DNA from 3 places in the Flectobacillus roseus genome. Region 2 is predicted to be linked to each of the others. Evidence: riboswitches for the same ligand, from Rfam matches in the RefSeq annotation. Region 2 holds a riboswitch; each other region holds the start of a gene.
What was found. A riboswitch is a leader RNA that binds a small molecule or an ion and turns the genes downstream of it on or off. The one in region 2 is predicted to bind cobalamin.
Positions count from the first base shown of each region.

Region 1: another riboswitch for cobalamin. It lies ahead of QM524_RS24315 (TonB-dependent receptor plug domain-containing protein); the one in region 2 lies ahead of metE (5-methyltetrahydropteroyltriglutamate--homocysteine S-methyltransferase).
Region 3: another riboswitch for cobalamin. It lies ahead of QM524_RS20350 (TonB-dependent receptor plug domain-containing protein); the one in region 2 lies ahead of metE (5-methyltetrahydropteroyltriglutamate--homocysteine S-methyltransferase).

Region 1 covers NZ_JASHIF010000028.1:23,605-26,893, reverse strand. Annotated here, with positions in the region: gene QM524_RS24320 (GH92 family glycosyl hydrolase) at 1-572, opposite strand, end outside; cobalamin riboswitch at 961-1,164, shown strand; gene QM524_RS24315 (TonB-dependent receptor plug domain-containing protein) at 1,328-3,289, shown strand, end outside.
Region 2 covers NZ_JASHIF010000004.1:429,578-432,866, reverse strand. Annotated here, with positions in the region: gene metE (5-methyltetrahydropteroyltriglutamate--homocysteine S-methyltransferase) at 1-1,610, opposite strand, end outside; cobalamin riboswitch at 1,891-2,088, opposite strand; gene QM524_RS06430 (efflux RND transporter periplasmic adaptor subunit) at 2,406-3,289, shown strand, end outside.
Region 3 covers NZ_JASHIF010000020.1:173,606-176,894, reverse strand. Annotated here, with positions in the region: gene QM524_RS20355 (GSCFA domain-containing protein) at 1-782, opposite strand, end outside; cobalamin riboswitch at 942-1,148, shown strand; gene QM524_RS20350 (TonB-dependent receptor plug domain-containing protein) at 1,282-3,243, shown strand.

The DNA of each region.
Region 1 (3,289 bases), on a different contig from region 2:
TGATTTTTTTCAGGAATAATTTTCACAAAAGAACCTTTATCCAAAGCATCAATTACTACGAAGGCGCTGTCAGTTTTGGGAAAAGTAAAACGCAAGACCGCAGCGCGCTCGGTAGGTGTTATTTCGGTGGTCACATCATGATCGGCCAAATACACACTGTAGTAATACGGCTTGGCAATTTCGGCTTTGTGCGAAAACCAACTTGCACGTTGGTCTTCTTGAAAACGAATTTTACCTGTGATTGGCATAATAGCAAACTGACCATAGTCATTGATCCACGGACTTGGCTGGTGAGTTTGTTTGAAACCACGAATTTTGTCGGCATCATAAGTGTAAGCCCAACCATCGCCCATTTTGCCAGTTTGTGGCATCCAGAAATTCATCCCCCAAGGCAAAGCGATTGCTGGATACGTGTTTCCTGTAGAGAGACTAGGTTTTGAGGCTGTACCCATCAAGGGATTAATCCATTCTACGGGGTCATTTACTTTATCAACGGTTTGGGCTTGTGTGCCAAGAGTCAAACTGCCGAATAAAAGTGTTAAGATTTTTGAGTTTTTTAGAAAATGGGTCATTTTTTTAAAATTTCAGGGAGTAAAAAAATGTTTGATTATAGAATTAATGTAAAAATTGAGATTGGCTTTGAAGTTAACAGATTTGTTTGAAATGATTATACGCATTTACATGAGAGCCCGAAAAATAAAAGTTTGTGACTTTATCGGTTTTTTTGAGTAATTTAAGAAAGCACTTATTTTAAATCTATAAATTTTGCTAACAATTAAGTAATTTTACTCATTTTATTATTAATAATAAATACTCAAATTTGTAAAATCAAAGTGCTTTTAAATGAAACAAGACTTTCGAGAGCCACAATTGTGGTTATCATAATAATATTTGGTGTAGTTTGGAATAGCGTATCGATTTAGTTGATACGCTATTTTTTTTGTCCTAATTTTTTCCATAACTTTGCCAACAGTTTATGGTGCTTTAGTTTTTCCCAGCAAAAACCTCAAAGCTTAATAGGGAATCAGGTGTGATACCTGAACTGTCCCCGCAACTGTAACACTCAATCGTGTCAACTCAATCCTCATAACCACTGAATTTATTTCGGGAAGGTTCGAGTTTGACGAGTGAAGTCAGGAGACCTGCCATAGATTATTCTTGATACGCGCTTACGGAGGATGAGCAAAAATCGAGCGTTCGCAAAGTATTTTCGCTTTTTTTATTGACCATTATCAACATTTTTAAACAGTTCTCTGTGCTGCCTTTTGCAGTATTGGAATGAATGTTTTGAAGTGGGTGAATAAGAAAATGGAAGTTCAAATTCTAAATGTTTTATTCTTCAAAGTTATTTCCATCAGTTGTATTGCTTGCCTTGTGCGCAAGTGTAGAAGGTATTGCTCAAAATGCTGAAAAATCTCAAGTTCTTGATGAAGTTGTCGTGAGTACCAACAAGTACCCACAAAAGCAATCTCAATCGGGTAAAGTGGTGTCAGTGATTGATGCGGCTACGATTCAACGTAGCAAAGGTAAAACTGTAGGCGAGTTGCTAAACCAGCAAGTTGGGCTTACGGTTATTGGTTCTCAAAATACACTTGGTACAAACCAAGATTTGTATTTGCGTGGTGCAGGCGCTGGCTACACCTTGATTTTGGTTGATGGTTTGCCTGTGTATGACCCTTCTGGTGCGTCTACGTCGTTTGACATCAACTTGATTGCGATCGACCAAATCGAGCGTATCGAAATTTTAAAAGGTGGTCAGTCAAGTTTATATGGCTCTGATGCAGTTGCAGGTGTCATTAACATCATTACTACCAAAAATAGTGGTAAAAAATTAGGTCTGAGCGGAAGTTTGGCTGGCGGTAGCTATGATACCTACCGCGCAAGTGTAAATGCAGGTGGTCAGTACAAAAAAACGACGTATGGTTTGTCGTGGAATGGTACAAAATCAAATGGTATCTCTGCGGCTAAACAGCCAGAAACAGCCAAAACTCCTTATGATAATGACGGTTTTAAGCAGAATAATTTTCAGGTAAAATTGGGTCAACAGGTAAGTGAAAACTTAACCTTGAGAGCTGATTTGATGAGCAATTATTACAAAACAGACTTGGATGCAGGGGCTTTCAAAGATGAAAAAGACTATACTTTTGAAAACAAAAACTTGCTTTGGTCTGTTGGTGGCGATTATCAATTGAAAAATGGCAAACTAACCGTTAATTTTCAGCAAACTAACGGTCAGAGAGTGTATATCGACGATTCGGCTCATGTGGAGGCTGGTGCTTTTGCCAAATATTCTTATGGTTATTACCGTGGCGTAGCAAGATTTGCGGAGGCTTACTATGCTCATACATTTTCTGATAAAATCAAATGGGTATTAGGTGTCGAAAACCGTTGGCAAAATACCGATCAAACCTATTTGTCTATTAGTAGCTATGGTCCTTATGAGAGTCCAGCGATAAAAGCGTCTACTGCCAATACCAGTTTGTTTAGTGGCTACACTTCTTTGAATTTGCAAGACTTCAATGGATTTGGTTTAGAACTTGGTGGACGCTACAACAATCACTCTATTTATGGTAACAACTTTACGTATAACGTTAATCCGTTCTATTGGGTTGGGGCAAGATTAAAAGTATTAGCTACCTATTCGTCAAGCTACAAAGCGCCATCCTTATACCAATTATTCTCTCCTTATGGCAACGAAGCTTTGAAGCCAGAAGTAGGTAAAACAGGTGAAATCGGCGCTCAATTGTTTAGCAAAAACCACCAGTCATATATTCGTGGGGTGTACTTCAAGCGCAATATCAAAGATGTGATTGCTTACATCAGTATCAACCAAGACCCTTGGGGACGTTATGTAAACTTGAGTCAACAGAAAGACCATGGGTTTGAAGTAGATGCTCAATGGGCTATTGGCAAAGCACAAGTAAAAGCCAATTATACCTTTGTAGATGGCGAAGTAACTACACAAGTAGCTGGTAAAGACACCACCTATGCCAATCTTTTCCGTCGTCCAAAACATACAGTTAACGTAAATGTAGCTTATCAAATCTTGAGAAATTGGTCAGCTCAATTAGCACTTCGTTCGGTAAGCAAAGCAAGTAGTGGTCCTTACGACGATGCAAAAGTTGTTCTCGGAAATTACACAACATTAGATTTTTATACAGAGTATCAAATCAATTCGACTATCAAATTATTCTTTGATTTGAAAAACCTTACAGACAAGGAGTTTTCGGACGTGCCAGGCTACAATAGCCGTCGTCGTAACTTCATGGCTGGAGCGGTATTTAGTATT
Region 2 (3,289 bases):
GGAGGTTTCACACAACGGCTGCCATAACTTTGTACCCAGCCATTTTGAGAAAATACATAACCAGACAATAGCTCACCAAAGTATTCAACCATATCATTACGCTCGAACTCGCCATGAACTAATACGTCCAAGCCCAATTCTTCTTGCCAATGAATGGCCTTTTTGATTTCAGTTTCTACTTCTTGTATATAAACTTTGTCAGAAATAAGGCCTTTTTTATAATTGGCTCTCAACTGACGTACTTCTGTTGTTTGAGGAAAAGAACCAATCGTTGTGGTAGGCAACAATGGCAATTGTAATAATTCTTTCTGAATCGACTGGCGAAGTGCAAACGGTGCTTCACGCTCAAAATCGGCATTTTTAATACCTTGAATTTGGGCTTTAACCGTTGGTCGGTGAATCAATGTTGAAGACTTTCTACTTTCAATAGCCTGTTGATTTTCAGTCAAAATAGAAGCCAAACTGCTAAATAATTGGGGTTTTGTCAAATCTGCTAATGTACGTACTTCCTTCAATTTTTGTTTAGCAAAAGCCATCCAGTTTTTAATCGTCGGAGTTAATACACTTTCGTCTTTTTCCAAATCCAAATCATAAGGCGTATGTAACAATGAACATGATGGCGCAATCCAAACACGGTCTTCGCCAAGCTTTGAAAGCGCTTTTTCAATGAAACTTAAGGAGTTGGTAAAATCATTTTTCCAAATATTTCGACCATCTACCAAGCCTAATGAAAGTTTGGTAGTTCCATTCACAAATGCTTCATGATTCAGAATATCTCCTAATTGAGATGGACAGCGAACTAAATCAACATGAAGACAGTCGACAGGCAAACTCAAAGTCGTAACTAGATTATCGCCAGAACATTCAAAATAAGTTGCCAAAACAATTTGAAGCGCTGGCAATGCTTTTCTGATTTGTTGGTAAACCTCTTGAAAAACTGCCCTCTCTTTTTCTGTCAAATCCATGACCAAATATGGTTCATCAATTTGAATCGTATGTGCACCACGACTTTCGAGTTCTTGTAATAACTCGATATAAACAGGCAACAAACGTTGAATCAAGTCTAAACGGTTAAATCCTTTTTCCTTTTCTTTACCTAAAAGCAAATAGGAAACTGGACCAATTAAGACTGGTTTTGTAACGATATCCAAGCGTTTTGCCTCCTCAAATTCTTGGACAGGTTTATTTGAAAATCTATAAAATTGTTGATTTTTAGTAAACTCAGGAACGATATAGTGGTAATTGGTATCAAACCATTTGGTCATCTCGCAGGCTACGACATCAAAACCTTCCTTCTGATAACCACGTGCCATGGCAAAGTATATTTCTAATTCCTTGCTAGACTTTCCATCCACTAAAGCTTGATAGCGTTGTGGAATTACCCCTAAGGTCAAAGACAAATCTAATACATGATCATACAATGAAAAATCGTTGCTTGGAATAAGGTCAATGCCATTTTCCTGCTGGATTTTCCAGTGCTCTAGTCTCAACTGATACGCCTGAGACTGTAATTCTTCTTTACTGATTTTGCCTGACCAGAATTGTTCGCAGGCTTTTTTGAGTTCTCTTTTGCTACCGATTCGTGGATAGCCAAGGATGTGAGTAAGCATGTTGGTTGAATGTTTAAAAATGAAATACTCAACCATTTAGGCACAACACACAAAACCTTCAACGAGTGGAACAGATTTTTCAAAAGTTTTCAGGTATCAGCTTTCGGCTTTCTAAAAAGCAAACATCATAAAACACCACATTTTGATGTTTAACAAAAGCTGACCCGAAATGTATATCAATTGAGCTACTAGTTTATCGAAATCACTAATACGCTCAATTACTCATTCGTAAATGAGCTTGAAAAATCAATGCGCGTCCAACACCCTATTCGTGAGAGTCTTGTCATTGAGAAAAGCAGCAAGTCTCCTGACTTATAACATCGTTGTACTCCTTCTCATTCCAGCTGGAACAATGGATATCTTGTACACGACTTGCTCCGAAGAGCGGTTAAATACAGTAGCACGTCTGTTCGTGATTCACACACGATTCCTTTTTAAATCAAAGCATCACTTTGATACTACTTTTCCGATTGATGTGTAAAATGGATAGGACAAAGGTATATGAGCAATCTTTTACATTTTTACACTTCACTACTATTTGTTTAAAAATTAGATAATAACAAACAATTTTTAATTTTAATTAGATAAAATATCCAATTAATTGGTTATTTAAAGTGAAACATTTTTACCAAAGGCTAATTTTTCACCTGTCCATTTCAACGATATTTTGACCATAATCAAATCGTCAACAAACTTACCTCATGATTGTATCTCAAAAAAAATTCTAATTTTAACTATTCTAAAACACGAAATCGGATAGAGGTTTAACTATTATCCTAAAAGTTGACACATAAGATGAAACATTGGTTGACAGGAATATTCATGGTAGCTCTGGTCACGAGCTGTAAGAAAAAAGTGGAAACGATTTACCCTCAAATTCAGGCTATTTCTGAATCAGTTTATGCCTCGGGTGTGGTTAAAAGTGTCAATCAGTACCAAGTTTTTCCCAAAAACTCAGGTGATATTTCTTCTCTGAAAGTAAAAGAAGGTGATTTTGTCGAAAAAGGGCAAATACTATTCGAAATTGCTAACCCTAGCGCTAAACTCAATATCGAAAATGCAGAGTTGAATTTTGAAAATGCTTCTATAAAATCAAATCAAGAACGTCTACGTGATGCTGTTATCTCCAAAGATTTAGCCTATCAAAAACTCAAGAATGATTCACTACTTTGGCGTCGTCAAAATGCGCTTTGGCAACAACAAATCGGAACGAAGGTCGACCAAGAACAGCGTGAATTAGCCTATCATAATTCCCAAACCGCTTTTCAATCAGCAGAGATACGAGTGAGCGAATTGCGTCGTCAAATCAAATTTTCTGCCGAACAATCTGCCAAAAATGTCGCATTAGCCAAAAGTATTGCTTCAGATTTTGCTGTTCGTGCAGAGGTTTCAGGACGCATTTACAGCTTTTCTAAAGAAATCGGAGAAATGGTCTCAATCCAAAATCCTGTGGCCATCATCGGTGATGCGAAGGCATTTATGCTTGAACTACAAATCGACGAAGATGATATTACTCGTGTCAAAATTGGACAAAAAGTATTACTTACGCTGGATAGTTATGACAAACAAGTATTTGAGGCAAAAGTCAACGGTATCGACCCTTTGATGAATGAAAAAACTAGGACTTTTACGGTAAAGGCTACTTTTATAGCACAACCACAAGTATTATATCCCAACCT
Region 3 (3,289 bases), on a different contig from region 2:
TCATCTGAGAAATAGGTTTTTACGAACTGCTCAAAAATATATTGCTCCGCCACTTCATTCGGATGAATCATATCGGCTTTATAAAAACGATAATCACGGAGGTCGTCTATCATAATTTCGTAGGACGGGAAATACGTAACATTTTCATAATCAGCGCTTAAGTAATGACAGGCAGTTCGGAGAATTGATTTAGATAATTGATTTTCGGCTAGTCCTTCTTTGGTGTGTCGCACTGGCGAAACGGTAATAATGATTTTTAAGGAAGGGTTTAGTTCGCTTATTGCTTTGTGTACCTCGGCGAATTTTTTACAAATATCCTTCACACTCAACAAGTCCTTTTCGAATAAACTTGCAGGCATTTTATGACAATTGGCTACATAGCTTGGCGTAGCTTTGAGCTGATGTACAAATGCAGTTCCGAAAGTCAAAACCAAGAAATCATATTGCTGAATCTGAATTTTTGCTAGGTTATGATTCAATAATTCCTTTAAAGACGCTTGTTGAGTTGCAAAAAACTGTGAGTGAAAATCATAATGAAACCATGTTTGCTGGTGTTGTACAAACAGCCGCTCGTCGACGTTTTGATAGCTAGGATTCAAAAGTTTGAAAATCGACATGGGGTTAAACAAAGTACCAAAAGGGTTGACTTCGGTAGCAATTTTGTTTTCTTCAAGCTTTTGTCCAATAACTTGCGCAAAGCATGAACCGACCGTCAATACTTTGGACTGAAGTTGTATCTGAAAGGGCGATTTTTCTATCTTTATTGGCGTTCTGAATTCCATAAGGCAATTTTGACTGAATATTTTATAAAGGTAAAGTTAAGCAATTTAGGCTATGATAATTTCTAAAACCTGTTTAACCAATGCGCTAGTAGCCATAAAATGAGATTCTAAAATTGAAAAGAATTCAAGAATCTCTAATTCCCTCAATCACAATTCACTACCTTTGTGGCAGATATAGGTGCTTTATGCTTCAAATCTAGGAAGTGTCAAAGCTTAATAGGGAATTAGGTGAAAAACCTAAACTGTCCCCGCAACTGTAAGTTTCGTTTTGTGTCGAATTCAATCTTCATGGCCACTGCCCTTGCGGCGGGAAGGCTCGGAGTCGATGAAACAAGTCAGGAGACCTGCCTTTTTATCTATTCTTGGTACAATTTACGGTGGATGAATTGTTGCTGAGCGTTCGCTTTTCTGTTCATTTTCTATTCTTTTATATCCAATCATCAAACCTATTTTATAGGTTTAGGAATTGATATTTAGCTAGAAAACAATTATCAAATCAATGTTTAAATCTTTATTTTTCTGTTCGGGATTACTTTGTGTGGCAAGCCTGAGTATGGCTCAAAACAACGTAACAAACCTTAACGAAGTTGTAGTTACTGCCAATAAAGTACCCCAAAAGCAATTACAGACAGGAAAAGTTTTAACCGTTATTTCCAAAGAAATTTTGGAGCGGAATGTAGGCAAATCACTTGGAGAGATCCTCAATCAGCAAGTAGGTATGCAGGTAGTAGGCTCTCAACTAACACTTGGCGCAAACCAAGAAGTTAGTATTAGAGGCTTAAGTAATGGCTATGCTTTGTTGTTGATGGATGGCATTCCATTAAATGACCCTTCTACGATTGGTAATTATTTTGACTTAAACGTTATTTCAATCGACCAAATCGAAAGAATTGAGATTTTGAAAGGAGGGCAATCCACCCTTTACGGTTCGGATGCTGTAGGTGGAGTAATAAATATTATTCGTAAAAAAGCGAGTGCTAAGCCATTTAGCGCACAAGCTAATCTTTCGGGTGGAAGTTATGGTACATGGAAAGGTGCATTGAATTTGAGTGGTACGTTGAGTAAAAATTCAAGTTATGCCGTAGCATATACCAAGTTGTACTCAAAAGGTATTTCGCAAGCGGCCAATAAAAAAGATGATAATCTGAACGAAAAAGATGCTTTTAATCAAGATGCGTTTCGTGCTCAGTTTCAGCAAAAATTTGGTGCCAATCTTACAACCAAAGTTTTTGTAACAAACGAAACTTATCGTGCCGACATTGATAATGGTGCATTTAGTGATGATAAAGACTTTGTCGCAAATAGCCGAAGCACACAGATAGGAGTAGGCGCGGAGTATTTTGTAGGAGGAGGAAAATTAGTGGCCAATTATCACTACAACGACCTCAAACGTAGCTATATCAACGATTCTAACTATGTGGCTCCTGATGCGTATGACAAGTATTCGGCAAGTAATTATGGTGCTAAAACCAACTATGCTGAATTATATGGTAGTTGGAGTTTGGGTAAAAATATAACGTGGCTGGTCGGTGCAGAATATCGTGCTCAGAAAATGAACCAAACCTATTTATCTATCAGTGATTGGGGTCCTTATGAAGATGCACCACTAAGTGATGCCTTAGCCAATGTAAATCAAGTGAGTGGTTATACCTCGTTTACCCTGAATAATTTGGGTGGTTTTGGCGCTGAAGCAGGTGGTCGTTACAATCATCATTCTTTGTACGGAAATAATTTTACCTACACGCTCAATCCTTATTATTTATTGGGTAAAAACTTAAAAGTATTAGCTAACTTTTACTCAAGTTTCAAGTCGCCAACGTTGTATCAATTGTATTCTCCTTACGGCAATACAGCCTTGAATCCCGAAAAATCATTTACACAAGAAGGCGGACTCCAATTGTTTAGCAATAACCAACAATCCTATTTCCGTGCGGTGTATTTCAATACAACCATCAACGATGTGATTATTTTCCAGTCAATCAATACTGCGCCGTATGGCAAGTATGTTAATTTCAACAAGCAAGCAAGTAAAGGTTTGGAATTAGACGCTCAAGCACAGCTAGGCAAGTTTAATCTTTCGGCTACCTATACGCATCAAATTGGCGAGCTAACAACCAAAGTGGCAGGAAAAGACACGACTTACAAAAATTTGATTCGTCGTCCTGAAAATGCTTTTACCTTGAGTTTGGGATATCAGGCTAGTTCAAAATTGTATGTGAGTTCAACTTTGAGAGGCGTAGGTGCTCGTAAAGATACTTACTATGATAACGACCAATTCAAATCTATCAATGTAGACTTGGATGCGTATCAGTTATTAGATGTATATGGTGAATATCGCATCAATTCAAAAATTAAAGCGTACGCTGATTTGAGAAACATTTTGAATACCAAATTTGTAGAAATCACAGGCTATCAAACCCGCCAATTCAATGCAAGTATTGGTTTGAGTTTGCAGTTTTAAAATAGGTATTAAAGTGAACAGGCACAAAGGCACAAAGTGGCATAGT